Regions from separate parts of the Janthinobacterium sp. SUN118 genome, predicted to be linked through region 2. Evidence: predicted binding sites of a transcription regulator. Region 2 holds the regulator's gene; each other region holds the start of a gene.
The links. The regulator sigma-54, encoded in region 2, starts transcription at its own class of promoters, with help from an activator protein. The targets are predictions, from matches to a motif close to TGGCANGNAANCTGCTTT.

Region 1 (7,206 bases), on a different contig from region 2:
CGCTGGCGTACTGGCTGGTCGACCCGGCGCCGCCGCGCCAGGTCAGCCTGTCGACGGGGCAGGACAATAGCGCCTACGAAGAATTCGGCAAGAAATACGCGGCCACCCTGGCCAAGCACGGCATCAAGGTGACCCTGCAGCCATCGCTGGGCTCGCAGGAAAACCTGCAGCGCTTAAATAGCGGCAAGACCGATATCGCCTTCGTGCAAAGCGGCTCGACGGAGCACGCCGATGCCGAACGGCATGGTTTGATTTCGCTGGGCAGCCTGTTTACGGAACCCGTGTGGCTGTTCATGCGCGAAGACAAGGCCGTCACGGAGCTGACGCAACTGAAAGGCATGAAGATCAACCTGGGGCCGGAAGGCACGGGCGTGCCCAGCCTGTTCCGTCAATTGCTGTCCGTAAATGGTGTAGAAGCAACGGAGCTGACGGTAAGCGACCTGCAAAACACGCCCGCCACGGTGGAGCTGCTGGAAGGGCGCATCGACGGCCTCGTGTTCAGCTCGGCGCCGGAAGCGCCGCTGATCCAGATGCTGCTGCAAACGCCGGGCATCAAGCTGTTTGATTTTTCGCAAGCCGAGGCCTACACGCGGCGCCTGCCCTTCCTGACCCATGTCATCTTGCCGCGTGGCATCGTCGACCTGGGGCAGAACATTCCCGCGCAGGATTATCACCTGATCGCGCCGACCGCCACGCTGGTGGCGCGCGAAGACTTGCATCCGGCCCTGATCGACCTGTTCGTGCAGGCGGCGGCCGGCATCCACGGCGGCACGGGCTGGTTCCAGCAGCAGGGGCAGTTCCCGTCCGCGCGCTACACGGAAATTCCCGTGGCGCCGGAAGCGCTGAAATTCTACAAGGATGGCGCGCCCGTGCTGCAGCGCTATATGAGTTTCTGGCTGGCCAATTTCTTCGACCGCATGTGGGTGCTGGTGGTGGCGCTGGGCGCGCTGATCCTGCCCCTGTCGCGCGTCGTGCCGCCGCTGTACGTGTGGCGCATCCGCTCGCGCGTGTACCGCTGGTATGGACAGCTGCGCACGGTCGAGCAGGCGCTGGAAGACGTGCCGGAAGATAGGCGTGCTGCAGTGTATGCGGAGCAATTGAAGCGGCTCGACCAGATCGAGGAAATGGTCAACCAGATTTCGATCCCGCTGTCGTTTGCGGACGGCCTGTACGGCTTGCGCAGCCACATCAATTTCGTGCGCAAGCGGATTCAAACCCTGATGGGCGAGCATCCGACCGCTGTGGCGGAGGCGGGCGAGCCGGCCTGAACGTTGGATGCGGGCATTTCCTGCTTAGCGCCGGAGCGCGCCGTCAGGCCCGAGCAATAGCCGCACCGTTAAAACCTCAGGCGCCCAGCCACGGCAAGCCCGCCTTGCACCAGCCGCCGATCTGTTTGCGGTGGCCGTCGGCATCCTTGTCGCCCTCGAAGCCTTCGAGGATGTCGAAGCAATTCGCATAGCCGTGTTCGGTGGCCAGCTTGGCCGCATGGCGCGAGCGCACGCCGGAGCGGCACAGGAACAGCAGCACTTCGTCCTTGCCGGCCTGGGCAGCCAGTTGCGCGAGAAAGTCGGGATTGGGCACGCCGCCCGGATAAGTGGCCCATTGCACCGCACCATGCTGGGTGTCGGCGATGTCGACCCGGCCGACCCAGTCGCGCTCGGCATTGGTGCGCACGTCGATCAGCTTGACGCTGGCATCGAGTTGCAGCAATTCATACGCTTCCTGCGGCGTCACGGCGCCGGCGTACGGCGTACCCTCATTGGCGCGGCTGCGGGCGGTGCTCAGGATGTCGGCGGCGGTGGTCATGGCGTCCTCGATGAAGGTGGAATGGTATGAACGATTATAGTGCGCCACCGGCGCCCCGCAAACGGGAATACGCGGTGCATGCGCGTCGCACCATAAAGAGGCATTTTCTCAAAAAAGCGAGGAAATGCACGATAATGGTGCGTTATTCGTTTTTCGCACTTGTATAGTGCATTCCTGATGTACGGCTGTCCTTGCGTGGAAATCGCCGCCATGAAAACTTTCACTGGGATGACAGCGATTTTGCCGCCGACACCCAGGAGCTCCTGGAGCTGGCATGGAATCTGCTATGATCCCTATGAGTTTTGGTGGCACGCAATGTTTGCTTCGCTTCATCAGCCCGGACGCATTAAGGTCGGCTCACCCCACATTCATTTAGGAGATACGCATGGCAATGACAGCCGCAGAAGTCTTGAAGATGGTAGAAGAGAACGAAGTCAAATTCGTTGATTTCCGCTTTGCCGATACCCGTGGTAAAGAGCAGCACGTGACGGTTCCCGTGTCGCACTTCGACATGGACAAATTCGAATCGGGCCATGCCTTCGACGGCTCCTCGATCGCTGGCTGGAAAGGCATTGAAGCGTCCGACATGATCTTGCTGCCGGATCCAAACACCGCCAATATCGACCCGTTCATGGAAGAAACGACGCTGTTCATGCAGTGCGACGTGATCGAACCGTCGGACGGCAAGGGCTACGACCGCGACCCGCGCTCGATCGCGAAACGCGCCGAAGCCTACCTGAAATCGTCGGGCATGGGCGACACCGCCTACTTCGGCCCTGAGCCGGAATTCTTCATCTTCGACAGCGTGCGCTGGAAGATCGACATGTCGGGCTGCTTCGTCAAGATCGGTTCGGACGAAGGTTCGTGGTCGACCGGCAAGGACATCGAAGGCGGCAACAGCGGCCACCGTCCTACCGTCAAGGGCGGCTACTTCCCCGTGCCGCCAGTGGACAGCTTCCAGGACATGCGTTCGGAAATGTGCCTGATCCTGGAATCGCTGGGCATCCCGGTTGAGGTACATCATCACGAAGTCGCCGGCGCGGGCCAGAATGAAATCGGCACCAAGTTCTCGACCCTGGTCGAGCGCGCCGACTGGACGCAAAACCTGAAATACGTGGTGTGGAACGTGGCGCACAGCTATGGCAAGACCGCCACCTTCATGCCGAAACCTATCGTTGGCGACAACGGCTCGGGCATGCACGTGCATCAGTCCGTATGGAAAGATGGCAAGAACTTGTTCGCCGGCGACGGCTATGCCGGCCTGTCCGATTTCGCCCTGTACTACATCGGCGGCATCATCAAGCACGCCAAGGCACTGAACGCGATCACCAATCCGGGCACCAACTCGTACAAGCGCCTGGTACCAGGCTACGAAGCACCGGTGAAACTGGCGTACTCGGCGAAAAACCGTTCCGCCTCGATCCGCATCCCGCACGTGGCCAATCCAAAAGGCCGCCGCGTGGAAGCGCGTTTCCCGGATCCACTGGCAAACCCGTACCTGTGCTTCGCCGCACTGCTGATGGCTGGCCTGGACGGCGTTGCCAACAAGATCCATCCGGGCGAAGCCGCATCGAAAGATCTGTACCATCTGCCGCCAGAGGAAGATGCACTGATCCCTACCGTTTGCGCCTCGCTGGAAGAAGCGCTGGAAGCCCTGGACAAGGACCGCGAGTTCCTGACCCGTGGCGGTGTCTTCAGCGATTCGATGATCGATGCCTACCTGGAACTGAAAATGCAGGACGTACAGCGCATGCGCATGACCACGCATCCTGCCGAGTTCGACATGTACTACTCGCTGTAATGGCGCCATGCCGGCAACTTGCCGGTAGTGAATAAAAAACGCGGGTGAGGCGATGGTCTTGCCCGCGTTTTTTTATCCGGCGCGCCAGTGTGATGTTGTATATTCAGCCCAGCATCGATGCGATGCAAGCTGACAGGAGTAGAGATTGACTAAGCATTACAGAATGGCGTTGATGGCCGGATTGCTGGGCGCCGCGGCCCAGGCGCATGGGCAGATTTTCCTGTGCACGGATGCCCAGGGCCACAAGGAATTGACGGATATGCGGCGCAACGCCAGTTGCCAGCTGCTCGATTTACCGGGCGCCATCACGGCGCCGCCGGCGCGCAAGACGCCGCCCCTGTCGGGCGCGCCCGCGCGGCCCGGCATCCAGGCGGCAGGCACGCCGGCGCCCGCCGCCGGCGCGTTTCCCCGGGTCGATGGCGCCGAGCAGCGCGCGCGCGACCTGGACCGGCGCCAGATCTTGCAGGATGAATTACGCAGCGAAGAGCAGAAACTGGCGGCGCAGCGCCTGGAATTCAACCAGGGCCAGCCGGAACGCCAGGGCAATGAGCGCAACTATGCCAAGTACCAGGAGCGGGTGGCGCAACTGAAGGACAACATTAGCCGGACACAGCAGAACGTCGAGGCCCTGAAACGCGAGATCGCGAATATCCGATGACGAGACGATGACTACAGAGACCCACTCCAGCCGCCCGGCCCACCTGGCCGGCCTCGATCTGCTCGCGTCAGCCGTGATCCTACTCGACGGCGACGGCCGCATCGGCTATGCCAACGCAGCGGCGGAAAACTTGCTGGAAAGCTCGCTGAAAGCCCTGTCGCGGCAAAAGCTGACGGCCCTGTTCCTCAATCCGGACGAGCTGGCCGGCATCTGCGCGCAGGCGCTCGAGCACAAGTTTTCCGACTTGCGCCAGGACTTGAGCCTGGAACGCCTGGGGCGCGAACCGCTGCGCGTGCACAGCATCATCAGTGCGCTCGACGCGCCGCCCGACAGCGTGCTGATCGAGCTGCGCGAAAACGTGCAGCAACTCAAACTCGACCGCGAGGAACGCATCCTCGACCAGAGCCAGGTCAACAAGGAGCTGATCCGCAACCTGGCGCATGAAATCAAGAACCCGCTGGGCGGCATCCGCGGCGCGGCGCAGCTGCTGGAGCTGGAATTGCCGGCCCTGCACCTGAGCGAGCTGCGCGAATACACGCAGGTCATCATCAAGGAAGCGGACCGCCTGCAGACCCTGGTCGACCGCCTGCTGGCGCCGCACCGCCGCCCGCACATCGTGGGCGACGTGAATATCCACGAAGTGTGCGAGCGCGTGCGCAGCCTGATCCTGGCCGAGTTTCCCAGCGGCCTGACCATTTCGCGCGATTACGACGCCTCGATCCCCGAGTTCCGCGGCGACAAGGAACAATTGATACAGACCGTGCTCAACATCGCGCACAACGCGGCGCAGGCGCTGGCCGAGCGCATCGAGGCGGGCGATGCGGAACTGATTTTCAAGACGCGCGTGGCGCGCCAGGTGACCCTGGCCAAGGTCCGCTACAACCTGGCATTAGACTTGCATATCATTGACAATGGACCGGGCATCGCACCCCAGATCCGCGACCGGATTTTCTACCCGCTGGTGTCGGGCAGGGAAGGCGGCAGCGGTTTGGGACTGACCTTGGCGCAAACCTTCGTGCAGCAGCACCTGGGCGTGATCGAGTGCGAAAGCCGGCCTGGATACACCGATTTCAGGATCGTTCTGCCCTTGCCATAAGCGGGGGCGTATCCCACCCATGAAATCCATTGCGGGACGCACACACTAATGAAGCCAATCTGGATAGTTGACGACGACGAATCAATCCGCTGGGTGCTGGAAAAAGCCCTGGCGCGGGAAAATCTCGCCACCAAGAGTTTTGCCAATGCGCGTGACGCCATCGCCGCGCTGGAACTGGACACGCCGCAAGTGCTCGTGTCCGACATCCGCATGCCGGGCGCGTCCGGCCTGGAATTGCTGCAGACGGTCAAGTCGCGCTTTCCCGGCTTGCCTGTCATCATCATCACGGCCTTTTCCGACCTCGATTCGGCCGTCGCGGCCTTCCAGGGCGGCGCCTTCGAATACCTGGCCAAGCCCTTCGACATCGACAAGGCCGTCGAACTGATCCGCCGCGCGCTGGAAGAGAGCCTGCGCGAGACGAGCGTCGAATCGGGGCCGTCGGAAACGCCGGAAATCCTCGGCCAGGCGCCGGCCATGCAGGAAGTCTTCCGCGCCATCGGCCGCCTGTCGCAATCGAACGTGACGGTACTCATCACGGGCGAATCCGGTTCCGGCAAGGAACTGGTGGCGCGCGCGCTGCACAAGCACAGTCCGCGCGCGGCGCAGCCCTTCATCGCCCTCAACACGGCGGCGATTCCCAAGGACTTGCTGGAATCGGAACTGTTCGGCCATGAACGGGGCGCCTTTACGGGCGCGCAGACGACCCGCCGGGGCCGCTTCGAGCAAGCCGAGAACGGCACCCTGTTCCTCGACGAGATCGGCGACATGCCGTTCGACCTGCAGACGCGGCTCTTGCGCGTGCTGTCCGACGGCCATTTCTATCGCGTCGGCGGGCACCAGCCCATGAAAGCCAATGTGCGCGTGATCACGGCCACGCACCAGAACCTCGAGCAGCGCGTGCGCGACGGCCTGTTCCGCGAAGACTTGTATCACCGCCTGAACGTGATCCGCCTGCGCCTGCCCAGTTTGAGGGAGCGGCGCGAGGATATCCCCATCCTGGTGCGCCACTTCCTGGTGCAAAGCGCGCGCCAGCTGGGCGTGGAAGCCAAACGCATGAGCGAACCGACCATGCAGTTTCTCAGCGGCCTAGATTTGCCCGGCAATGTGCGCCAGCTGGAAAACCTGTGCAACTGGATCACCGTCATGGCGCCGGGCCAGACGGTGGAAATCAAGGACTTGCCGCTGGAATTGACGCAGGGGCAGGGCGATGGCGCCGCCAGCGTCGTCTCGGGCGAAGGCGCGGCACCGGCCGTGGCCCATGCGCATGGCGGCCAGGTGTTCGAGGCCGCCGCGCCCGCCAATGGCGCGCCGCCGGGCTGGATCGGCTTGCTGGAACTGCAGGCGGCCGGCATGCTGGGCGCGGGGCAGCAGGAGGTCATGGCCGTGCTGGGACGGCAATTCGAGTCGGCCCTGATCAAGACGGCGCTCAAGCATACGCATGGGCGCAAGAACGACGCCGCCGTGCGCCTGGGCATCGGCCGCAACACCATCACGCGCAAGATCTCGGAACTGGGCATCGACGGCGCCAAGGACGATTGAGCCACCTGCCGGACGGAGCCGCGGGGCGCCCGCAAGGGGAGCCCGCTCCGTCCGCCTTCCTTCCCCGGCGTCTGTTGCGCGCCACAATGCACAATCAAAGCGGACGATAGGGTAAGCTGGCGCCTGCCGGATGGTTTCGTCCGGTCTTAACTTTCATTGTGGAACTGTATGCTGATTAACTGCGTGGCCTACCAGGATGGCAAAAAACTGGCCGACTTGCCGATCGACGATATCAGCGATTACGTGGAGCGCCCCGATTGCTTCGTCTGGGTCGCCCTGCTCGACGCCACGCCCGACGAGCTGAAG
Region 2 (7,206 bases):
CGCACCAGCGTGCGCTCCATGCGCAGGCAATCGGCCACGCCCAGGTGTGCGCCCCGCTGCAGTAATTCCAGGGTGACCGACATCATCAGCGGCGAGCGCAGGCGCATTGCCGCCAGCGCCTTGGCCGCGAACGCACTGTCATCCTGCGCCAGCGATGCCATGATGGCCGCCACGGAAGCGGCACTGAAATGGCGGTCCAGCACCGTGCGCACGGCCGCCAGCGCAGAGACGCCCACCTCGGCCTGGAATGACGCCGCCAGGGCCTTGATGGCCACCGGCAAGCCTTCACCGGGCGTCGACTCGAACAGGGCCGTCAGCGCCTCCATGGCCGTCTCCGGCAGATACACATCGGCCAGCCCCGTGTACAGCGCATCGGCCGCGCCGATGGTCAGGCCCGTCAAGCCCAGGTACAGACCCAGCTGGCCAGGCAGGCGCGACAGGAAATAGCTGCCGCCCACATCGGGAAACAGGCCAATATTGACTTCCGGCATGGCCATGCGCGTGCGGCCCGTCACGATGCGCAAGCGGTTGCCGGGGCCGGCCTGCGCCACGCCCATGCCGCCGCCCATCACCACGCCATCCATCACGGCGATATACGGTTTCGGATAGAAATGAATTAAATGATTTAAAGCATATTCTTCTGTAAAGAAATCTTCCAGCAGCGCACTGCCGCCCTGCGGCGTGGCCCGGCCCGCATCGTAAAAGAAGCGGATGTCGCCGCCGGCGCACAGGGCTTTTTCGCTGCTCGAGCGTATCACCACGGCGTCCACCTGCGGATCGTCGCGCCAGGCCAGCAAGGCGGCACTCATGGTGCGCACCATCTCCAGCGACAGGGAATTCAAGGCTTTCGGGCGGTCGAGCACAATGTGCGCGGTGCGGTTGCGGATAGAGGTGTGGACGAAGTCGCTCATGGCAGGCAGGCAAGAAGTGAAAGTGCCAACATTCTAGCGCCTGCAGGAACAACCTTGCGTTCGGCCAGGCGATCCGTGCGCAAGGGTGACGGGCGCAAAAAAGGGCGCAAGATGTGCGCCCTTAGTTGATCACAACTGCTGGAAGCGGGTGGCCTTAGACGGCGACGACGGCTTCATCCTCTGAGTTGTCTGGCAGATGCTTGATCGCCTCTTTACCGTGCCCTTGCACTTTGCTTTTGTATTTCATCACTTGCCGGTCCAGCTTGTCGATCAGGGTATCGATCGCGGCATACAGGTCTTGCGCCAGGCTTTCCACATAGACGGTCTTGCCACTCAGACGCAGGTTGACTTCGGCCTTTTGACGCTTTTCTTTCTCTTTGAGGTTGTCCACGGTCAGAATCACGGCGATATCGATAACGTGATCGAAATGACGTTTCACGCGCTCCAGCTTCGTTTGTACGTATTCACGAATGGCTGGTGTCACTTCGAGATGATGTCCGCTGATGGTGAGATTCATACACACTCCTAAAGATGATCGGGTTCGTGCGGTGTCCATCGTATCCGGCCCGCAGAGGAACCGAAAAAACTACAAGCACTTACGCAGACTCACTGGCGGAATTTTCAACGCTTCCCGGTATTTGGCAACAGTACGTCGCGCAATCACCATGCCTTGTTCTCCCAGCATGTCCGCAATCTTACTGTCGGATAAAGGATTTTTAGGGTCTTCTGCTCCTGTCAGTTGCACGATCAATGCCCGTATCGCCGTCGATGACGCTTCGCCCCCCGCTTCGGTGGCGACGTGGCTACCAAAGAAATATTTCAACTCGAACATGCCGTGCGGGGTCAGCATGTACTTTTGAGTTGTTACCCGCGAGATAGTACTCTCGTGTAAACCCAGTGTATCAGCTATTTCACGGAGCACAAGGGGGCGCATGGCAACGGCCCCATGCGAGAAAAAGTTCTTTTGTCTTTCTACTATCGCCTGCGCCACGCGCAGGATCGTGTCGAAGCGCTGGCGCATATTCTTGATCAGCCACTTGGCTTCCTGCAACTGTGCCCCCATGGCGCCCTCACCCTTGCCCTGCTTGAGCAGGTTGGCATACATGGCATTGACGCGCAGGCGCGGCATGACGTCATTGTTCAGGGTCACCTGCCAGCCATTGCGCGCGCGCTTGACGACCACGTCCGGCACCACGTAGTCGGAAACGTCGGAGGCGAACACGGCGCCCGGGTGCGGATTGCACAGGCGAATCACGGTCTGCGCCTCGCGCAAGTCTTCGTCGTCGCAATCGAGGGCTTTTTTCAGCTTGTTGAAATCGCGCTGGGCAAACCAGGCCAGGTGCTTTTCCACGATGACGATGGCCATGCGGCGCGTCACCAGGGCGATATGCGGCAAACGCTTGATTTGCAGCGCCAGGCATTCGGAGGCGTTGCGCGCCCCCACACCCGGCGGATCGAAGCTTTGCAGCAGCGCCAGCGCCGTGCGCAGCTCGTCGGCATCGATGTCCAGCTCCGCCGGCAGGCGCGCCAGGATGTCGTCGAGCGACTCTTCCAGGTAGCCATTGTCGTCGAGCGCGTCGATGATCAGCTCGACCAGCGCGCGGTCGCGCAATTCGAGCACCGTCACGCGCATCTGCTCCATCAGGTGTTCGCGCAAGGTGCAGTGATGGGCTTCGAGTTGCGGACGGGCATCCTCGTCGTCGGGCGTCTTGCCCCGGCTCGCTTCGCTCCAGTCGCTGTCGCCGCCATCCATGGCGGCCGGACTCTCGCCCGCCTCACCGTCAAACCCATCCGCTTCGGCCGGCGCCGCGGGCGCCTCCTGGCTGGGTGGCTGGGGCGGTGCCTCGGCCGGCGCGGCCGTCGAACTCAAGGCGCCATCGGACAGCAGGCGCAACGAGCGGTCGAGCGGATCGTCGAGACGCTCGAGCAGGGGATTGTCCGTCAACAGCTGCTCTAGCTCCTGGTGCAATTCCAGGGTAGACAATTGCAACAGGCGTATCGATTGCTGCAACTGCGGCGTCAGTGCCAAGTGCTGCGAGGTGCGCAGCTGCAATGATTGTTTCATTGGCTCACATGCGGAAGTGTTCGCCCAGATAGACCCGGCGTACCGACTCGTTCGCGATGATGTCGTCGGGGCGTCCCGACGCCAGCACCGAGCCCTGGTTGATGATGTAGGCACGGTCGCAGATACCCAGCGTCTCGCGTACATTATGGTCGGTGATCAGCACGCCGATATTGCGCTCCTTCAAGAAACGCACGATGCGCTGGATTTCGATCACGGCGATCGGGTCGACGCCGGCGAACGGTTCGTCGAGCAGCACGAAACGCGGGTCCGTGGCCAGCGCGCGGGCGATTTCCACGCGGCGGCGCTCGCCGCCCGACAGCGACAAGGCCTGGTTCTCGCGCAGCTTTTCAATCTGCAAGTCGGCCAGCAATTTATCCAGGCGCTCCTCGATCTCGGCCTTCGTCAATGGACGGCCTTCGACGGTCTGGATTTCCAGCACGGCGCGGATATTGTCTTCCACCGTCAGCTTGCGGAAAACGGACGCTTCCTGCGGCAGATAGGACAGGCCCATCTGCGCGCGGCGGTGGATCGGCAGCCTGGAAATATCCACGCCGCTGATATCGATGGTACCGCCATCCGACGGCACCAGGCCGACGATCATGTAGAACGAGGTGGTCTTGCCGGCGCCGTTCGGGCCCAGCAAGCCCACCACTTCGCCGCATTCGACTTGCAGCGAAACATCATGTACGACTTGCCGCTTGCCATAGGTCTTTTGCAGCCCGCGGACGATCAGGGTACTGCCGCAACGTGTATTTTCCATTATTTCTTTCCTGGCGCGGGCGCCGCCGGCGCTTTCTCCGCCGCGGGTGCCTTGGTCTTCGGCTGGATCACCATGCGCACGCTGCCGGCTCCCGGGGAGCTGGTGCCGCTGTCGGTATTTTCCATATTGAACACTTCATTGCGGCTGTCATACGAGATGAAGGCGCCGTTGGCCACATCGGTGATTTTCGTGCCTTCCAGGCGCGTCAGCTTGGCCTTGGAAAACAGTTTCACCACTTCCGTCTTGTTGTCGTATTCCACGCGCTCGGCTTCGCCTTCCACCCACAGGTCGCCCGCGCCATCGCGCTTCTGGCGGAAGGTGGCCAGCTTGCCCGGATCGGCCCAGAAGGTGATGAATTGATAGCCTTGCGGATCTTCCGTGATCAGGGCCCGGCCCGCCTTCATGGTCAAGGTACCCTTCACCAGCACCACGTCGCCCGTCAGGGTACGTACTTGCTTGATGTCATCCATCTGGCCGCGCTGGGCGGTGATGACGGCTTCCTTGTCGGAATCGGCCTTCTCGGCATGCGCCGCCCCCATCACGCCCAGCGAGCAGACGGTCGAGAATAGGGTCAACAGCAAGATATTCTTCATAGTATGGTTTCCTTGTTTCATTCTGTCATTGTGCCGCCGCGGCCGGGCGCGGTCTCGGCGGGAGGACGATGCGCAGCGACTGCTGCACTTCCACCACGCCGGTGGCGTTATTGGCCTTCATGCCCACGCCTGTCACCTGATTGGTTCCCATTAGCATGTCGACCGGCACGTCCGTTTCCATGCGCTCTTCATCAGGGAACACCGTCAGCGCTTCCGTCTTGAGCGTCAGGTTCTGCGCCTTGGGGCTGGCCACGCGGTCGATCACGACCTTGCGGTGCAGCTGCAATCGGCTATTGCCCTGGTCGATATGCGCCAGTTCCGCGTTCATGTTCATCGGCGGCATGTCGGGCGTCAGCTTGCGCACGAAAGGCTGGTCGATATCGGATGAATCATCGGCCGGGTAATGCGTGAGCTTGGTGCCGGACACGATGTAGCTGGGCTTGCCCGTCAAATCCATGCGCACCAGGCTGAAATTGGTGACAAAATAGTCGGGTTCGTCCAGGTGCTTGCTGGCCGTCATGTCCTGGCCATTCTTGTTCATCACTTCGAGCAGCCAAAAGCTGCCCAGCGCGAACGCGACCGCTCCCAGCACGGTAAAAATCATGCGCCAGCGATGGGCGCCTCCTGGCTTACGCATATTGCTTCACTCTTTCAAATGTTACTGGCGGCAAGGCTCGCGCCTCACTCCAGGAACGGCGCCATGACGCGCACATAGTTGTCCTGTGCACGCAGCAGGAATTCGCAAATCTCGCGCACGGCGCCACGGCCGCCGCCGGCCTGCGTCACATGGTGGGCCAGATCCAGCGCTTCCGGGCGGCCGCCCGGCACGCTGACGGCAAAGCCCACGCGTTTCAGGATGGGGGCGTCGATGACGTCGTCGCCGATATAGCCGCATTGCTCTTCCGTCAAGCCCGTCAGCGCCAGCAATTCGCGAAACGGCGTCAGCTTGTCGTGGCCGCCCTGATGCACATGGGTAATGCCCAAATCTTGCGCGCGGCGTGCCGTGATGGCCGAGCGGCGCGCGCTGATGATGGCCGTCTGCACGCCCGATTCCTGCAGCAGCTTGATGCCCAGGCCATCATACACATTAAACGTCTTCATCATTTCGCCGTCCGGGCCGAAATGCAGGCTGCCGTCGGTGAGCACGCCATCGACGTCAAAGATCATCAGTTTGACCTTGGCCGCGCGTGCCAGGTTGTCCGCCACGCTCTCCATCAGATCACCTTCGCTTGTGTCAGGTCATGAATATGCAGTGCGCCGACCAGTTTGCCATCGGCGTCGACCACCAGCATCTGGTTGATGCGGTACTGCTCCATCACGGCCACGGCATCGACGGCCAGGCGCTCGGGCGCGATGCTGCGCGGCTGCGCATGCATGACGTCGCGGATCGCCACTTTCGTGAAATCCTGCACGCGCTCGAACATGCGGCGCAAGTCGCCGTCGGTAAACACGCCCACCGGGCGGTTGTCCGCGTCGACGACGGCCGTCATGCCCATGCCCTTCTTCGTCATTTCCTCTAGCGCCTGCAGCAACGATGCTTGCACGGCGACTTTCGGCACCTGCTCGCCACTGCGCATGACGTCATGCACGTGCGTCAGCAGACGGCGGCCCAGGGCGCCGCCCGGGTGCGAGCGGGCGAAATCTTCTTCCTTGAAGCCGCGCAAATCCAGCAGCGCCACGGCCAGCGCATCGCCCAGGGCCAGGGTGACGGTGGTGCTGGCCGTCGGCGCCAGGTTCAGCGGACAGGCTTCTTTCTCAACAGAAATATCCAGATGCACGTCGGCCAGCTGGGCCAGGCTCGAATTCGGCTTGCCCGTCATGGCGATCAGCACGCCGCCCATGCGCTTGACGACCGGCATGATGGCCATCAGTTCGGACGATTCGCCCGAGTACGATATGGCAATAAACGCATCGTCCGAGGTGACCATGCCCAGGTCGCCATGGGCCGCTTCGGCCGGATGCACGAACATGGCCGGCGTGCCGGTGGAAGCGAGGGTGGCGGCAATCTTGCGCGCGATATGGCCCGACTTGCCGATGCCCGAGACGACGACACGCCCCTTGCATTCTAGCAACATTGCCACCGCGCGGCCCACACTGTCGTCCGTGGCCAGGCGCGCATGCAGCGCAACGATGGCGTCGGACTCGATCTGCAGGGTGGTGCGCGCCAGCGCCACGGCGCGCTCGGTGGTCGCCTGCATGTCAATTCGATCAAAAGCTTTCAGCATTGTTTTTTCATGGGTTACACTCATGCCCAAAGTATAAACGAATTAGGAAAGCAAAAAACTTGCCAGTCACAACAAACAACGATTTCCACTGAGCTTCCCGGGCAACCCATGTTTTCCTCGCTTGAACTGACCCTGATGTTACTCGGCAGCGCCGTACTGGGCGTGGTCGCTTTCAGAATGTTGCATTTGCCGCCCATGCTGGGCTACCTGGCGGTCGGCATCGTCATCGGCCCCCATGCGCTGGGCCTGGCGGCGGAAAACGAAGCGAGCCATACGCTGGCCGAGTTCGGCGTCGTCTTCCTGATGTTTTCCATCGGACTGGAATTTTCGCTACCCAAGTTTCTCGCCATGCGGCGCATCGTCTTCGGCCTCGGCATGGCGCAAGTGGTCACCACCATCGTCGCCACCGTCGTCTTCGGCTGGTTCGTCGCCCGCTACCTGTCCGCCTACATCCACCTGAGCTGGCAAGCCGCATTCGCCCTGGGCGGCGCACTGGCCATGTCGTCGACGGCCATCGTCTCGAAAATGCTCACGGAACGGCTGGAGCTGGAAAGCGAACACGGCCGCAAGATCATCGGCATCCTGCTGTTCCAGGACCTGGCCGTCGTGCCCCTGCTGATCCTCATCCCCGCCCTGACGCGCGATTCGGACA
Region 3 (7,206 bases), on a different contig from region 2:
CGAAGTTGCGCGCCGTCTTGCGGTAGGTGAGGTTGCCCCAGCGGTCGCCCTGCTCCGCCTTGATCAGCGCGAAGTCGGCATGGATGGGCGACTCGAACACATACATGCGGCCGTCGATCTCGCGCGTTTCCTTGCCCTTGGCCAAATCCGTGCCATAGCCGGTGGGAGTGAAGAAGCCGCCGATGCCGGCGCCGGCGGCGCGGATGCGCTCGGCCAGATTGCCCTGCGGCACCAGTTCCAGTTCCAGCTTGCCCGCGCGGTACAGGGCGTCGAACACATGGGAATCGGCCTGGCGCGGAAACGAGCAGATGATCTTGCGCACCTGCCCGTTGTTCAGCAGGGCGGCCAGGCCCGTGTCGCCATTGCCCGCGTTGTTGTTGACGATGACGAGCTCGCGCGCGCCGTGGGCGATCAAGCCGTCGATCAGCTCGGCCGGCTGGCCGGCGCCGCCGAAGCCGCCAATCATGACGGTGGCGCCATCGTGGATATCGGCCAGCGCGTCAAAGACGCTGGAACGCAGTTTGTCGATCATTGCCTGCCTCCTACAAATAAAACCCATCGGTCATTTGTTCGTATATCGAACAAATATTCGTATTTAGAACTTATTCGTGAGAATATGCCTGATCGACGCGCTTGTCAATTTGCCGTTGCCGCCGCCAGCATGGCTATAATTGCCACCTTGACCAATTGGAATCGCCATGATCGAACGCAGCAGCACGCCCCCTTCCACCGAAGCCAGCCTTGACGCCGACGGCGCGCCGCGTCCTGGCGACAGCTATGTGCAATCGTTCGCGCGCGGCCTGGCCGTGCTGCGCAGCTTTGGCGCCGAGGCGCCGCGGCAAACCCTCAGTGAAGTGGCGGAACGGGCGCAGCTGACGCGCGCCGGCGCGCGGCGCATCCTGCACACCCTGCTGCATCTCGGTTATGTGGAAGCGGACGGAAGGCTGTTCCGCCTGACGCCGAAGGTGCTCGACCTGGGCTACGCATATCTGTCATCGCTGCCCGTATGGACGCAGGCGCAGCCGCTGCTGGAAGAATTGATGGCATCGTTGCGCCAGTCGTGCTCGGCCACCGTGCTCGACGGCGACGACATCGTCTATGTCGTGCGCCTGTCCGCGCACCGCACCATGTCGATCAACCTGGGCATCGGCAGCCGCCTGCCCGCGTATTGCACGTCGATGGGCAGGGTGCTGCTGTCGGACCTGGCGCCGGACGTGCTGCGCGCGCGGCTGTCGAAGATGGCGCTACTGAAACTGACGCCAGCCACGCTGGTCGATATCGACGCCCTGATGGCAGAGATTGCGCAAGTGCGCCGCCAGGGCTGGAGCCTGGTGCAGGAAGAACTGGAACAGGGCCTGGTGGCGCTGGCCGCGCCCGTGTTCGACCGCAGCGGCAAGGTGGTAGCGGCGATCAACGTCAGCGGCCAGACGGCGGGGCCGTCCGTGGCGCAGCTGCTCGAACACAGCTTGCCGAAACTGCTCGATACGGCAAGCCGGGTCAGCGCCCTGGTGCGGGTGCAGCAGTGATTATTGTTTAAACTTCGCGCACGGGTCGGGACGCGGCTGCGCCGGCATCGTTTGCGTCAAGTCAAACGCGCCCTTGTAGCCGCTACTACCCTGTTCCAGGTAGCCGATGCTGCGCACGTTCAGTTGCGGGTCGGCCAGCTTCAGCCAGCGCGGCACGCCGATGTCCTTGCGCACGTGGTCATTGCCAGCGATCAGCACCACATCGCGCGGCGCCTGGTCGCGTATCAGCTTGGCCATCCAGATGTCGCGCGCCACCTGGGCGTTGACGACACCGGCCACCATCATCTCCGGCAGCATGTTGCAGCGGGCCGCCTGGATGTCCTTCTGCTGCCCTTCCAGAATATCGGCCGGCACGGGCGCGGCCAGGTAAGTGGCGACCATGGCCGGCGGCATCGACCATTGGATGCCGTCGCGCACGATGCGCGAGGCATCGGCCGGCGACAGGTTGCCGGCCACCAGAGGCAGCTGGTAGCTGATGACGAGGTCCAGCACGGGCCGGTACAAGCTCCAGTCCCAGCGCGGCTGTTCCATCACGCGGATGATGCAGTCGGGATCCGCGCATTCGCGCGCAGCGCGCGTCAGCAAGTCCTGGTTATTGCGGTCAAACTGCTCCATGACAATGACGGGACGCCAGCCGGCCGCCAGGCGGCGCTGCAACTCCGCGACGCGCAAACGGTGGCCTTGCGCATTGTCCTGAACTTCGCCCAGCAGCAGCACTTGCGGATTGGGCAAGGCGTCGGCGACAGGCGCGGGAGCGGGCGGCGCGTCTTTCTTCAGCAAGCTGCCGCAGGCGGTCAGCGCCAGCACGCTGCACAACAGGGCGGCGCGCGCGCCGGCGCGGAAAATCACGTTCTTCATGTAAGCGGGTATCCAGAGTGGCGATGCGCCAGATTGTACCGCGCCTCAGGCGGCAGGCGCGGCCTCGCGGCGGCCCTTGCGCCACGCCAGCAGTTCGAAGATGGTCATGCCGGCCAGCATGGCAGCCACGAAAATCCACGCCTTGGGCTGCCCCGCCAGCAAGGACACGAGCGCGGGGCCGGGACAGAAACCGGCGATGCCCCAGCCTGCGCCAAAGGCCAGGCTGCCCAGCAGCAGGCGCCGGTCGATACGCCGCGCCGCCGGCAATTGCATGGGCTCGCCCAGGATGGCAGTCGTGCGCCGCCGTGCCAGCCAGAAGGCGGGCAGGGCCACGCCGATGGCGCCGCCCATCACCAGCGCCAGCGACGGGTCCCAGGCGCCGGCCAGGTCGAGGAAACCAAGCACCTTGGCGGGATTGCTCATGCCGGACACGATCAGGCCCAGTCCAAAGACGAGGCCGCTCAACAGGGAAAACAGCAGTGTGTTCATAGGTGGCGCAGCAGGTAGACGGTGAGAAAACCGGCCGCCATGAAGGCACAAGTGGCCGCCAGCGAGCGCGGCGACAGGCGCGACAGGCCGCACACGCCGTGGCCGCTGGTACAGCCGGCGCCATAGCGAACGCCCACGCCGACCAGCAGGCCCGCGACGACCAGGGCCGGCGTGTCCGCCCCGATGCGCACGGGCGGCAAGGCTTGCCACAGCTGCCACAACAGGGGCGAGCCGACGAGGCCGGCGAGGAAGGCGATGCGCCAGCCCAGGTCGCCCCGGCGCGGACGCAGCAGGCCAGCGACGATGCCGCTGATGCCGGCGATGCGGCCATTGAAGAGGATCAGCAGGGCCGCGGCCAGGCCAATCAGCATGCCGCCGGCCAGCGACGTCCACGGCGTGAAATGCTGCCAGTCTATCGTCATGACAACGCTTAGTCTGCTTCGTCGTTGAACGGCGGGCGCGGCGCGCAAAATTGCGCATACAGCACTTGCAGCACGGCCAGCACGGGCGGGCTGGCGACGCGGTAATAGATCTGCTTGCCGTCGCGTCGCGTGGCCACCAGCATTTCCTCGCGCAACACGCCCAGCTGCTGCGACAGGGTCGGCTGGACTATGCCCACCTTTTGCTCGAGGTCGCTGACGCAGTGCTCGCCCTGCGACAGCTGGCACAGCAGCATCAGGCGGTCCGCGTTGCCCATGGCCTTGAGCAGCGAACTGGCTTTATAGGCCGAGCCGCGCATGGCGTCGAGGTTATATTCTGTCTGTTGCGTTGCGACCGTATCCATCATGCCCTCCCACAGGCGGTAAGTGTGTACATCCTCCGATAAACAATATACTAATCAATATACTGTTTTCCTGCTGGCGATTCGCACAAAAAAACAACAGTGTTTTTTTGCCCTGTTTTGTAGCCGATAGCGTGCTCATGCAAGGTGCGCGAAGACGATAGCGGCAGCGCTATCAAAATGACAAAAATTCGTAATAAAGAGGAAATATACATACCAAAATTGCCACGATTTGTGCTGTAATGAAGAGTCGTCAGAAAAACCAGGATCCACCCCCGTACAGGTGGATTGTCCGCCCAGGCGCCAGCTGGTTTCAGCTGCGCCGCGCGGTGAACACAGGGAGATCGAGATGGGGATATTTCAGCCGCTATGCGTGGCCATGCTGGCCTTGTCGGCCAGTGCATGGAGTGCGGCGGCAGACAGCGACGCCACGAGCGACAAGCTGCACGACGCCGGCGAGCGCGTCACGATCGATGAAAGCATTAGTCTGAATAATAATCCCGGCTGGGAAACGCCGGACTTGCCGTATGCCCGCCTGCTGGCCAGCAGCGCGACTGCGGCGCCGCACTGGAGCAACGCCGGCATCCGCCATGGCGCCCTGGCGCCAGCGAAACCCGCCACGGCGGCGCCCGCCCAGCAGGCCAGCATGCCGGCGCCCGTGCCGGAAGCGAGCATGTACTCGATGCTGCTGGTGGGATTGGGCTTGCTGGCCTTGAGCGTGCATGGCGAAAAACAGGAAAAATTCGATACGTGAGTCCATGCCAGCGACTTGATGCCGCTGCAGCAGAAAAATTCCGCCTTGCGCGGAATTTTTTTTACTTCTCCAGCAAGCGGCAGACCCGTTCAATGTTGCCCACAGGAATACCCGATTTCAGGGCGCGCGCGATGCAGCCCGCCTTGTCCGGTCCGGAGGCGGAAATCAGCACGAAGGCCGTCACTACCACGCTGATGGCGACGAGCACGATCAAGACGCCTTTCACGATATCCCAGTTCATGGCGCCTCAGAAATGTCGTACGTGAAATCGTAATAATGCTTGCCGTCCGCGATGCGGATGGCCAGGCTGCCATGCAAGCCTTGCAACTGGCCCGTGCCCGTATCGGGCACCACCGTCACCGACAGGCTGGGCGTGCCGCGCGCCATGCTGCCGCTGTGCTGCAGGTAAAAGCTGCCCTGGCGGCCATCAAGCGTGCCCTCGACACGCTCCAGCGCCACATAGCCGGCCGAGCCGGCCACACCGGCGCGCGCGCTGAGCATCTCGCCCTGCGCGCGGGCATCGAGGGCGCCATGGTAGCGCTTGTCCAGCGACAAACGCCCCAGCCCCGACTGCGCCGCCGTGTCCGACAAGGTTTCCGGGGTGATCGTGACGTCGAATTCGCCTGTAATCTGCGGCATCATGGCTCCTTGGCTAGTGAGGATGTGGCTGCCGCGTCCGGCCCGTCCAGCAGCAGTTTCAATTTTTGCATGGTGGCCCAGTTGCGCGAGGTGACGCCGTCACCAAGCAAGACGCCCAGCGCCGCCACCACCTTGCTGGCCAGCACGCCATCGGGACACCAGGCATATGCGGCCCACTGGCCCAGCGCCAGCGCTTCCGGCTGCCACGACTGCTGCAGCAACGGCGCCAGGCGCTGGGCATCGGATGGCCTGTTCAGCACCAGCGCCAGCAGGCGGGCCGCATCGGCCGCCGGCGCCAGCGTGTTCTGTTCGATCAGCTCGGCAAACTGGCCGGCCGACAGCACCGTCACGCGCGCCGCCACGCCCAGCTTCAATACCAGCGCTTCCTCGATGCCGGCCGCCGCCTCTGCCGGCGCCACCCTGCCCGCCTCGAACACGACGTTACCGCTGTTGAGCACGGTGCGCACATTCGTGAAGCCCAGATCGCCCAGTAGCTTGCGCAAGTCGGCCATGGCCACGCGCTTGGCACGGCCGACATTGATGCCACGCAAGAACGCCACTTGCTGCCCGCTGTATACCTCTGTCATGTCGTTCTCCTTGCCTATGCCTGACCGGCAGCGGCGCTGGCGGCGCCTTCCGGCAACGGCGTCACGCGGGGCAGTCGCAACAGGAACGTGGCGCCCTGTCCCAGGGTGCTGCTGACCGTGATGGTGCCGCCAAATTGCTTGGCGATCAAGTTGAACACGATGTTCAGTCCCAGTCCCGTGCCGCCCTGCCCGCGCCGCGTGGTGACAAACGGGTCGAACACGCGGTCGAGCATGTCCGGCGCGATGCCGCGGCCATTGTCGCGCACCTGCATTTCAATCCAGTCGCGGTCGCAGCGCACGCCGATGCGGATGCTGCCATCCGTGTCCGCATCGAACGCATGCTCGACGCAGTTCAAGACCAGGTTGGTCAGCACCTGCGCCAGCGCGCCCGGATAACTGTCGAACATGATGTCTGGCGGACAATCGATGACGATATCGATGCGCGTCTTCTTCAGCGTCGGCTGCAGGCTGGAGATCACCTCGCCGATATAATCGCGCAATTCGAACAAACGGCGCGCCTCGCTGACCTGGTCGACGGCGATCTGCTTGAAACTGTGGATCAGGTGCGCGGCGCGGTAGGCATTGTTCATGATCAGGCGCGCGCTCTCGCCGGCCGTCTCCAGATAGCGCACGATATCGGTCTTTTTCACGCTGCCGCCGGCCACGGCCTCGCTGATGGCGTCGGTGGCTTCCTTCAGCACGGAGGCGCTGGTCAGCGCGATGCCGACCGGGGTATTGATTTCATGGGCCACGCCGGCCACCAGGCTGCCCAGCGACGCCAGCCGCTCCGACTGCAGCAGCGACTCCTGCGCGCGGCGCAGCTCGTCCATGGCCTGCGCCGTCTCCTGCTGCGAGCGGCGCGCCACGTCCTCGGCCTGGCGGCTGCCCTCGATGATGGACTTGAGCTTGCGCTGCACGGCATTGAAGCCGCGGATCACGTCGCCCAGTTCGTCGCGCCGGCTTTCCGGCAGCTCTTCGACTTCATCGCTGCCGCGCGTGGCCAGGTCGAACAAGCCGTCGCGCAACTGTTTCAGGGGGCCGAAGACGATGCGCAGGCTCAGCACCAGTGCACCGACGAGAATGATGTCAAGCAGCAACACTTCCACCACCTTGCGCCGCACTTCGCTGCGCAGCGCCGCGTCGATCTGCTCGCGGCTGAAATTGACGATGACCTTGCCCACGATGACGGGCTTGCCGCCGCTGGCCGCAGCCACGGCGTCGCGGAACACGAGCGGCGCCTCGACGGGCGTGCCGCCGATGGCGACGTCCGTTTCCAGCGGTACCAGGGTGCCCGAGGCGTCGCGCACTTCACCGGCGAACAGGCCTACGGAGGCATCGTAGACGCGGATGCCGACCAGTTCGGGCGGCAACATTTCCGCCGCCACGATGCTGTCGACCTTGGATTTGTCGAGATCCCACAGGGCCGATGGCAGGCTCGTCTGCAAGCGCGTGAGCACGCCGCTGCGCAGGCGCGCGCTGCCCGATTCCAGTTCCTTGCTCAGGGTATATTGGGTATAGCTGCCGGAAATGCCCAGCACCAGGGTGACGATCACGACGAAAAGCAGAGTCAGC
Region 4 (7,206 bases), on a different contig from region 2:
GAGGACGAATACAGATTGTCGCCGGGGCGCAAATGGCTGTTCCATGGCGCCGGATTGCCTGTGCCGAAGTACGCCAGCTTGGTTTGCGGATCGTAGGTGCCGCCCATCCATGTCGAGGCGCCGCCCGTTTTCCACAGCTCGCCCGGCCACGTCTTGTTCGCCGTGCCGGAAATGCCATTGTCGCTGGCCTTGCCATCCTTGTCGTAGCGGTGGCCCATATGGCCTTCCACCGTGGGACGGCTCCACACCAGGTCGCCCGTCATGGGGTTGCGCGCTTCGACCCGGCCCACGATGCCGAACTCGCCACCCGACACGCCCGTCAGCAGCAAGCCTTCGGCGATCAAGGGCGCGGCCGTCATCGAGTAACCGGCCGCATAATCGTCGACCTTTTCCTTCCAGACGATCTTGCCCGTGTTCTGGTCCAGCGCCACCAGGTAGGCGTCGAGCGTGCCGAAGATCACCAGGTTGCCGAACAGGGCCGCGCCGCGGTTGACCACGTCGCAGCAGGGCATGATGCCGTCCGGCAAGCGGTGTTCGTACTTCCACAGCTTGGCGCCCGTTTTCAAGTCGATGGCAAAGATGCGCGAATACGAAGCCGTGACGAACATCTTGCCGTTGTGAATCAATGGCTGCGATTCCTGGCCGCGCTGCTTTTCGCCGCCAAACGAGAACGACCAGGCCGGTACCAGCTTGGCCACGGTCTTGTCATTGATTTGCGTCAACGGTGAATAGCGCTGCCCCTGCGTACCCATGCCAAACGACAAGATACTCGCTGGATTCTTCGCCGTGCTGTCGAGCATGGCACTGGTGACATTGCCGACGTCGGCCGCCTGGGCCAACGACGCCAGGGATGCCAAACCCACACTGACGACTACCCCCATGATTTTTTTCTGCACAATCATCTCCCTCTGTTATTAGTATGTGTATGTTTCAAGTGCTGCCGTGTTCACGCGGCTGGGCATGCAGCAAGGCGCACTCTTCATCGGTAAACAGGCGCGAACGCGTCAGGAAGCGCTTGCCCGTACCGTTGTCGAGTGAAAACATGCCGCCATTGCCATCGACCACGTCGATAATCAACTGGGTATGCTCCCAGTATGCAAATTGCTCGAGTCCCATGTAGAACGGCGTGCCATTCAGATTGCCGAGATAGATATCGGTGTCGCTGATATCGAACTCGCCCAGCGCGTAGCACATGGGCGTGCTGCCGTCGCAACAGCCGCCCGATTGAAAAAACATCAACGGGCCGTGACGCTCGCGCAACCTGTCCATCATCTCCAGCGCCGCATCGGTGGCGACCACCCTGGCAATTGCTGCACTCATGGCATCCTTTCTGCGCGCCGCCCCTGGCTAAGGGCGCGGCGCCTGTTGCCGGTTTAGAAGAAGCCCAGCGCTTTCGGGCTATAGCTCACCAGCAAGTTCTTCGTTTGCTGGTAGTGGTCTAGCATCATCTTGTGGTTTTCGCGGCCGATACCCGATTGCTTGTAGCCACCGAACGCGGCATGGGCCGGGTACAGGTGATAGCAATTCGTCCATACGCGGCCCGCCTGGATGGCGCGGCCCACGCGGAAGGCGCGCGAACCGTCACGCGTCCACAGGCCGGCACCGAGGCCGTACAGGGTGTCGTTGGCGATCGCCAAGGCTTCAGCCTCATCCTTGAAGGTCGTGACGGACACGACAGGACCAAAAATCTCTTCCTGGAAGATGCGCATCTTGTTGTTGCCCTTGAATACGGTTGGACGCACGTAATAGCCGCCCTCGAGATCGCCCGCCTGCGTGTTGCGCTCGCCGCCGGCCAGCACCTCGGCGCCTTCCTGGCGACCAATATCGAGGTAGGACAGGATTTTTTCCAGCTGTTCCTGCGACGCCTGGGCGCCGATCATGGTGGCCGTATCGAGCGGATTGCCCTGCTTGATGGCGGCCACGCGCTTCAGGGCCCGTTCGATGAATTTCTCGTAGATCGATTCCTGGATCAGCACGCGCGATGGGCAGGTGCACACTTCGCCTTGATTCAGCGCAAACATCGTGAAGCCTTCCAGGCACTTGTCGAAATAGTCATCATCGGCATCCATCACGTCTTCAAAGAAGATGTTCGGCGACTTGCCGCCCAATTCCAGGGTGACGGGAATCAGGTTTTGCGCCGCGTAACCCATGATCAGACGGCCCGTGCCCGTTTCGCCCGTAAACGCGATCTTGGCGATGCGCTTGCTCGACGCCAGCGGCTTGCCCGCCTCCAGGCCGAAACCATTGATAATGTTCAACACGCCCGGTGGCAGCAAGTCGCCGATCAGCTCGATCAAGACCATGATGGAAGCCGGCGTCTGCTCGGCCGGTTTCAGCACCACGCAATTGCCTGCGGCCAGGGCCGGCGCCAGTTTCCACACGGCCATCAGGATCGGGAAATTCCAGGGGATGATCTGGCCCACGACGCCCAGCGGCTCGTGGTAGTGGTAGGCATAGGTTTCCGCATCGATTTGCGCGACGGAACCTTCCTGGGCGCGGATGCAGCCGGCGAAGTAGCGGAAATGGTCGATGGCCAGCGGAATGTCGGCATTCATCGTTTCGCGGATGGGCTTGCCGTTGTCGATGGTTTCCGCCGTGGCGATCAGGCTGAGGTTTTGCTCGATGCGGTCGGCGATGCGGTTCAGGATATTGGCGCGCTCGGCAGGCGACGTCTTGCCCCAGGCTTCCTTGGCGGCATGGGCGGCGTCCAGCGCCAGCTCGACGTCTTCCGTCGTGGAGCGGGCAATTTCGCAAAACGGCAAGCCCGTGATCGGCGTAATGTTGGGAAAGTATTCACCTTTGACGGGGGCCACGAACTTGCCGCCAATGTAGTTATCGTAACGTTGCTTGAAAGGGTTGGCGACGCCCAGTTTGCTGATGTCTGCGAGATTCATGTCGTCCTCTATCGGTTTGTAGAATTGGAATATTGCTGCTTAAGTCAAACGTCCTGGTACAGATGGGGTGAGTACACGCAGTCCTCCGCAAATGCCGTGCCAGCTCGCCGCCCCACTACAAACTTAGCGGGTTTTACTGCTGTTACAAGGGAGCGGCGTCAATATCGGCGCATTGATTCCCGTCAGATGCGGGCAGCCTGGCCACGACGCGGCGTTTGCGTTTTTGAACAAGGCGCCAATACCCTGCTCCAAACCGCACCAGCCTGGCCATTTGCGGGCTCGAGTCCGCGTCCGCTGCACAATGGAACAGGTGTGCCAGACTGGAACAGCTGTGCCTAGCGGATCACCACGCCCCACGGTAATTCGCCCACGGCAATATCGGCCACCTTGCGCGCGCTGGCCGTGTCGATGACGGACACGCTGTTCGAGCGGCCATTGGCCACGTACAGCTTGGCGCCGTCGGGCGTGATGGCCATATTCCACGGACGCTTGCCGACGGGGATAGTCGCCGTCACCTTGTTGCTCGTCGTATCGATGACCATTACCGTGCCGTCGATACCGTTCGACACATACAGCTGCTTGCCGCCGGGATGGACGACGATGCCATTCGCATTCTTGCCGGCGGGAATGGTGGCGATGGCCTTGCGCTGCATCATGTCGATTACGTACACGGCATTGACCAGCTCGCACGCCACGTAGGCGCGGGTGGAATCGGGGCTGAAGCCGATGCCGCGCGGGCGCAGGCCCACGGCGATGGAAGCCACCTGGCGGCGTTGCGCCACATCAATGACGTCGACTTGCTCGGCCTCTTCCGCACCGACCAGCAGCCAGCGCCCGTCCGGGCTGAAGACGGCGTGTTCCGGGTTACGTCCTTGCACCTTGATATCCGCGAGCAAGTCGCCCGTATGGCCATCGATCAGCGCCACGCTATTGTTTTCCTCGACGGCCACGGCGACATGGCTGCCGTCGAGGGATGCGCTGACGCCTTCCGGCGACGTGCCCAGCGCCACACTGCGCATGGGCGTGCCAGCCGCGTTATCGATCAACAACAAGGCGCTGCTGGCCGCGTCCGTGACAAACAATAGCCGCCCGCCGGGATCAGCGGCGATGCCGCGCGGACGCTTGCCCGCTGCAATCTGGCGTACCACCAGGTCGGTAGCCGTGTCGATCACGCTCAGGGTGCCCGATTTTTCATTGGGAACATAGGCAAAAGGAGCGGCCTGGACCGCCATGCTGGCCAGCGCAGGCAGCAGCCAGCAAACCCGGCGCAAGCGCAAGAAGAAGTTGGGCATAATCACCTTTTCAATGAAAAAACACAGGAAAAGCGCGCGGGAGCGGCGCAAGTGACAATTGCTGTATGCAAACGCCGTGCCACTGGCAGGCGTATAATTTCAGCCCACCAATGGAGACATGGCAGGCATATTGCTTGATAAAACTATGCAGACCTGTACCGCGCACGCGGTCAAGCAGGCTTTTATTCACATTGGAGAATCCGCATGCAGCATCGTTTCCGCCTGAACACCATTGCCAGCCTGTTTGTCGCCGGCAGCGCCGCCTTCGCCCCCCACGCTTTCGCCGCCGAGGCGGCAGACCTGGCTGGCGGGCAACTGATGGACACGGTGGTCATCAGCGGCAGCCGCATCGCCCATCCCAGCCAGGAAGTACCAGCCTCCATCGACGTGGTCGACAGCGCCCGCATCCAGGATGGACAAATCCGCGTCAACGCCTCGGAAGCGCTGGCCGCCGTGCCGGGCCTGGTCGTGCAGAATCGCCAGAACTACGCGCAAGACTTGCAGATCTCGTCGCGCGGCTTCGGCGCCCGCTCGGCCTTCGGCGTGCGCGGCGTCAAGCTGATCAGCGATGGCATTCCTGCCAGCATGCCCGACGGCCAGGGCCAGGCCGCCACCTTCAACCTCGATACGGCCGAGCGCATCGAAGTGCTGCGCGGACCGTTTTCTGCCATCTACGGCAACCACTCGGGCGGCGTGATCCAGCTGTTTTCCAAGGATGGGCAAAAGCCCCCATCCGTCGAACTGAATGTGACGGGCGGCAGCGATGGCACCAGCAAGGTCGATGTCTCGACGCAAGGCCAGGCGGGCGCCATCGGCTACGTGCTCGACGGCTCGCGCTTCCGCACGGATGGCTTCCGCGACCACAGCGCCGCCACGCGCGAACAGGCGTTCGGCAAGATCACCGTCAAGCCCACCGCGGACAGCAAGCTGACCATCGTCGCCAATAGCCTGCATCAAGGCAACACGCAAGACCCGCTGGGCGCCACCTGGACCACGTTTGCCCGCGACCCGCGCGCCGGCGAAATCGACGCGAGCGACACGCAAAACCCGAAACGCACCCTGGCCGAGCGCTACAACACGCGCAAGAGCATCGACCACCAACAGATCGGCGCCACCTACGAACAGTCGTTCGGCGACGACCGTCTGCATGTGATGGTGTATGGCGGCAACCGCGACGTGATCCAATACCAGGCATTTACCAAGGGTTTTCAGGCGCCAGCGAGCCACTCAGGCGGCGTGGTCGACTTCCAGCGCCAGTTCTACGGCATCGACACCAACTGGCTGCATGTGAACCAGCTGGCCGGCGGCAAGCTGAGCACCACCATCGGCATCGACTATGGCCGCTCCAGCGATGACCGCACCGGCTATGAAAATTTCATCGGCAACACGTTTGGCGTGAAAGGCAAGCTGCGCCGCGACGAGCAGGATGTCGTCTCCAGCCTCGATCCGTATATCCAGGCGGAATGGCAAAGCGGGCCATGGCTGCTCAGCGCAGGTTTGCGCTATAGCAAAATGAAAGTTTCGGTCAACGACCATTTCCTCAGCAATGGCAACGATAGCGGCAGCCTGGACTTCAGCCATACGACGCCAGTGCTGGGCCTGCTCTACAAGCTGACACCGAACGTCAACGTGTACGCCAGCGCCGCGCGCGGCTTCGAGGCGCCCACCCTGAACGAACTGTTTTACTCGGGCACGGGCGCCGGTTTCAATTTCAATTTGAAACCAGCCACCAGCACCAACCTGGAAGCGGGCGTCAAGGCCAGGATCGCCAACAATACGCATGTGAACGCGGCCCTATTCCAGATCAAGACCAACGACGAACTGGTAGTGGACAGTTCCAGCGGCGGGCGCACCAGCTACCGCAATGGCGGTAAAACCTTACGCCAAGGTATGGAAGTGTCGCTCGATTCCAGCCTGCCGTATGGCTTCACGACGAAGGTGGCGCTGACCAGCCTGCATGCCGTGTATGACCAGGCCTTCGGCGCCGTTAGCGAAGGCAGCCGCTTGCCAGGCGTTCCCAGCGCCAATCTGTTCGCGGAACTGGCCTGGAAAGATACGCTCGACCGCTTCGGCGCGGCACTGGAAAGCGTCGCCAGCAACCAGGTGTATGCGGAAGACAGCAATAGCGAAAAACCGGCACCCGGCTACACGGTGTTCAATGCGCGGTTCAATGCCAAGCAAAGCATGGGCAACTGGCGCTTCAAGGAATTTGCCCGCCTGAACAATCTTTTTGACAAGACCTACGTGGGTTCCGTCATCGTCGGCGATAGCAACAAGCGCTACTATGAAGCGGCGCCGGGGCGCAATTGGTTGCTGGGTGTCAGCGCCCAATACACTTTTTAAGTACCCCTGAAAAAAGTCCATGAGCGCTGCATTGCCTGGTCGTACTGTTCGTACTGCCTGTGGCAATGCGCCTTACCCTGAACAGTGTTCAGGCGTTCTGATGATAAAAAAGCCCGCACATCGTCCGATGCGCGGGCTTTTCAACTGGAGCGCGAAACTTCAGGGCCGCGCTTCCTTCACCCCATGTTTCTCGAAGATGGCCTTCAATTCGCCGCTGACAGCCATCTCGTTCATGGCCGCCAGCAACAGCTTGCCCACGTCCAGTTGCTGCCGGCTGACGGCCAGGCCCACGGCCCAGCCGGCACGCGGCAAGCGGGCGAACGCCACTTCGTTCACGGCGAAGGCCGGATCGCTTTTCAGCACGGACTCGATTTCCGAGCGATTCGCCAGCACGGCATCGAGCTGCCCCGCCTGCAATTGCTGCAAGGCTTCGGCGGCCGTGTCGAAGATGCGCACGTCGTCGCGGTACTTGCCATCGTCTTCGCCCAGCATCAGCATGGCCGCGATCGATACCTTTTCCACGCCGATGCGCTTGCCTGCCAGCGAAGTGACGCCATCGAACTGCGGCACGGCTTGCGTGCGGCGTGCCAGGCGCACGGTTTCCACGTAATACGGCGCAAAGATCTCGACCTTGTCGTTGTCGGCCATCAGTTTTTTATCGACCGGCACGTGCAGCA

Region 1: the regulator sigma-54 is predicted to act here: its motif matches at 2,077-2,094, upstream of glnA (type I glutamate--ammonia ligase).
Region 3: the regulator sigma-54 is predicted to act here: its motif matches at 3,878-3,895, upstream of O0880_RS02740 (PEP-CTERM sorting domain-containing protein).
Region 4: the regulator sigma-54 is predicted to act here: its motif matches at 4,251-4,268, upstream of O0880_RS27970 (beta-propeller fold lactonase family protein).

The regions. Positions count from the first base shown of each region.
Region 1 covers NZ_JAPUBV010000003.1:130,596-137,801, forward strand. The annotation lists gene O0880_RS19740 (TAXI family TRAP transporter solute-binding subunit) at 1-1,268, shown strand, start outside; gene O0880_RS19745 (rhodanese-like domain-containing protein) at 1,345-1,806, opposite strand; gene glnA (type I glutamate--ammonia ligase) at 2,192-3,607, shown strand; gene O0880_RS19755 (DUF4124 domain-containing protein) at 3,780-4,265, shown strand; gene glnL (nitrogen regulation protein NR(II)) at 4,273-5,361, shown strand; gene ntrC (nitrogen regulation protein NR(I)) at 5,410-6,900, shown strand; gene corA (magnesium/cobalt transporter CorA) at 7,069-7,206, shown strand, end outside.
Region 2 covers NZ_JAPUBV010000002.1:194,550-201,755, forward strand. The annotation lists gene O0880_RS16515 (enoyl-CoA hydratase/isomerase family protein) at 1-911, opposite strand, end outside; gene raiA (ribosome-associated translation inhibitor RaiA) at 1,066-1,428, opposite strand; gene O0880_RS16525 (RNA polymerase factor sigma-54) at 1,498-2,976, opposite strand; gene lptB (LPS export ABC transporter ATP-binding protein) at 2,981-3,736, opposite strand; gene lptA (lipopolysaccharide transport periplasmic protein LptA) at 3,736-4,329, opposite strand; gene lptC (LPS export ABC transporter periplasmic protein LptC) at 4,355-4,966, opposite strand; gene O0880_RS16545 (HAD hydrolase family protein) at 5,011-5,544, opposite strand; gene O0880_RS16550 (KpsF/GutQ family sugar-phosphate isomerase) at 5,544-6,554, opposite strand; gene O0880_RS16555 (monovalent cation:proton antiporter family protein) at 6,663-7,206, shown strand, end outside.
Region 3 covers NZ_JAPUBV010000001.1:594,421-601,626, reverse strand. The annotation lists gene O0880_RS02770 (3-oxoacid CoA-transferase subunit A) at 1-532, opposite strand, end outside; gene O0880_RS02765 (IclR family transcriptional regulator C-terminal domain-containing protein) at 699-1,526, shown strand; gene O0880_RS02760 (ChaN family lipoprotein) at 1,527-2,384, opposite strand; gene O0880_RS02755 (YeeE/YedE family protein) at 2,430-2,873, opposite strand; gene O0880_RS02750 (YeeE/YedE family protein) at 2,870-3,295, opposite strand; gene O0880_RS02745 (metalloregulator ArsR/SmtB family transcription factor) at 3,304-3,657, opposite strand; gene O0880_RS02740 (PEP-CTERM sorting domain-containing protein) at 4,004-4,408, shown strand; gene O0880_RS02735 (hypothetical protein) at 4,470-4,649, opposite strand; gene O0880_RS02730 (DUF3224 domain-containing protein) at 4,646-5,050, opposite strand; gene O0880_RS02725 (DUF1697 domain-containing protein) at 5,047-5,634, opposite strand; gene O0880_RS02720 (HAMP domain-containing sensor histidine kinase) at 5,649-7,206, opposite strand, start outside.
Region 4 covers NZ_JAPUBV010000008.1:7,818-15,023, forward strand. The annotation lists gene O0880_RS27955 (methanol/ethanol family PQQ-dependent dehydrogenase) at 1-881, opposite strand, end outside; gene O0880_RS27960 (DUF779 domain-containing protein) at 931-1,320, opposite strand; gene adh (aldehyde dehydrogenase) at 1,374-2,894, opposite strand; gene O0880_RS27970 (beta-propeller fold lactonase family protein) at 3,230-4,186, opposite strand; gene O0880_RS27975 (TonB-dependent receptor) at 4,391-6,529, shown strand; gene O0880_RS27980 (transporter substrate-binding domain-containing protein) at 6,689-7,206, opposite strand, start outside.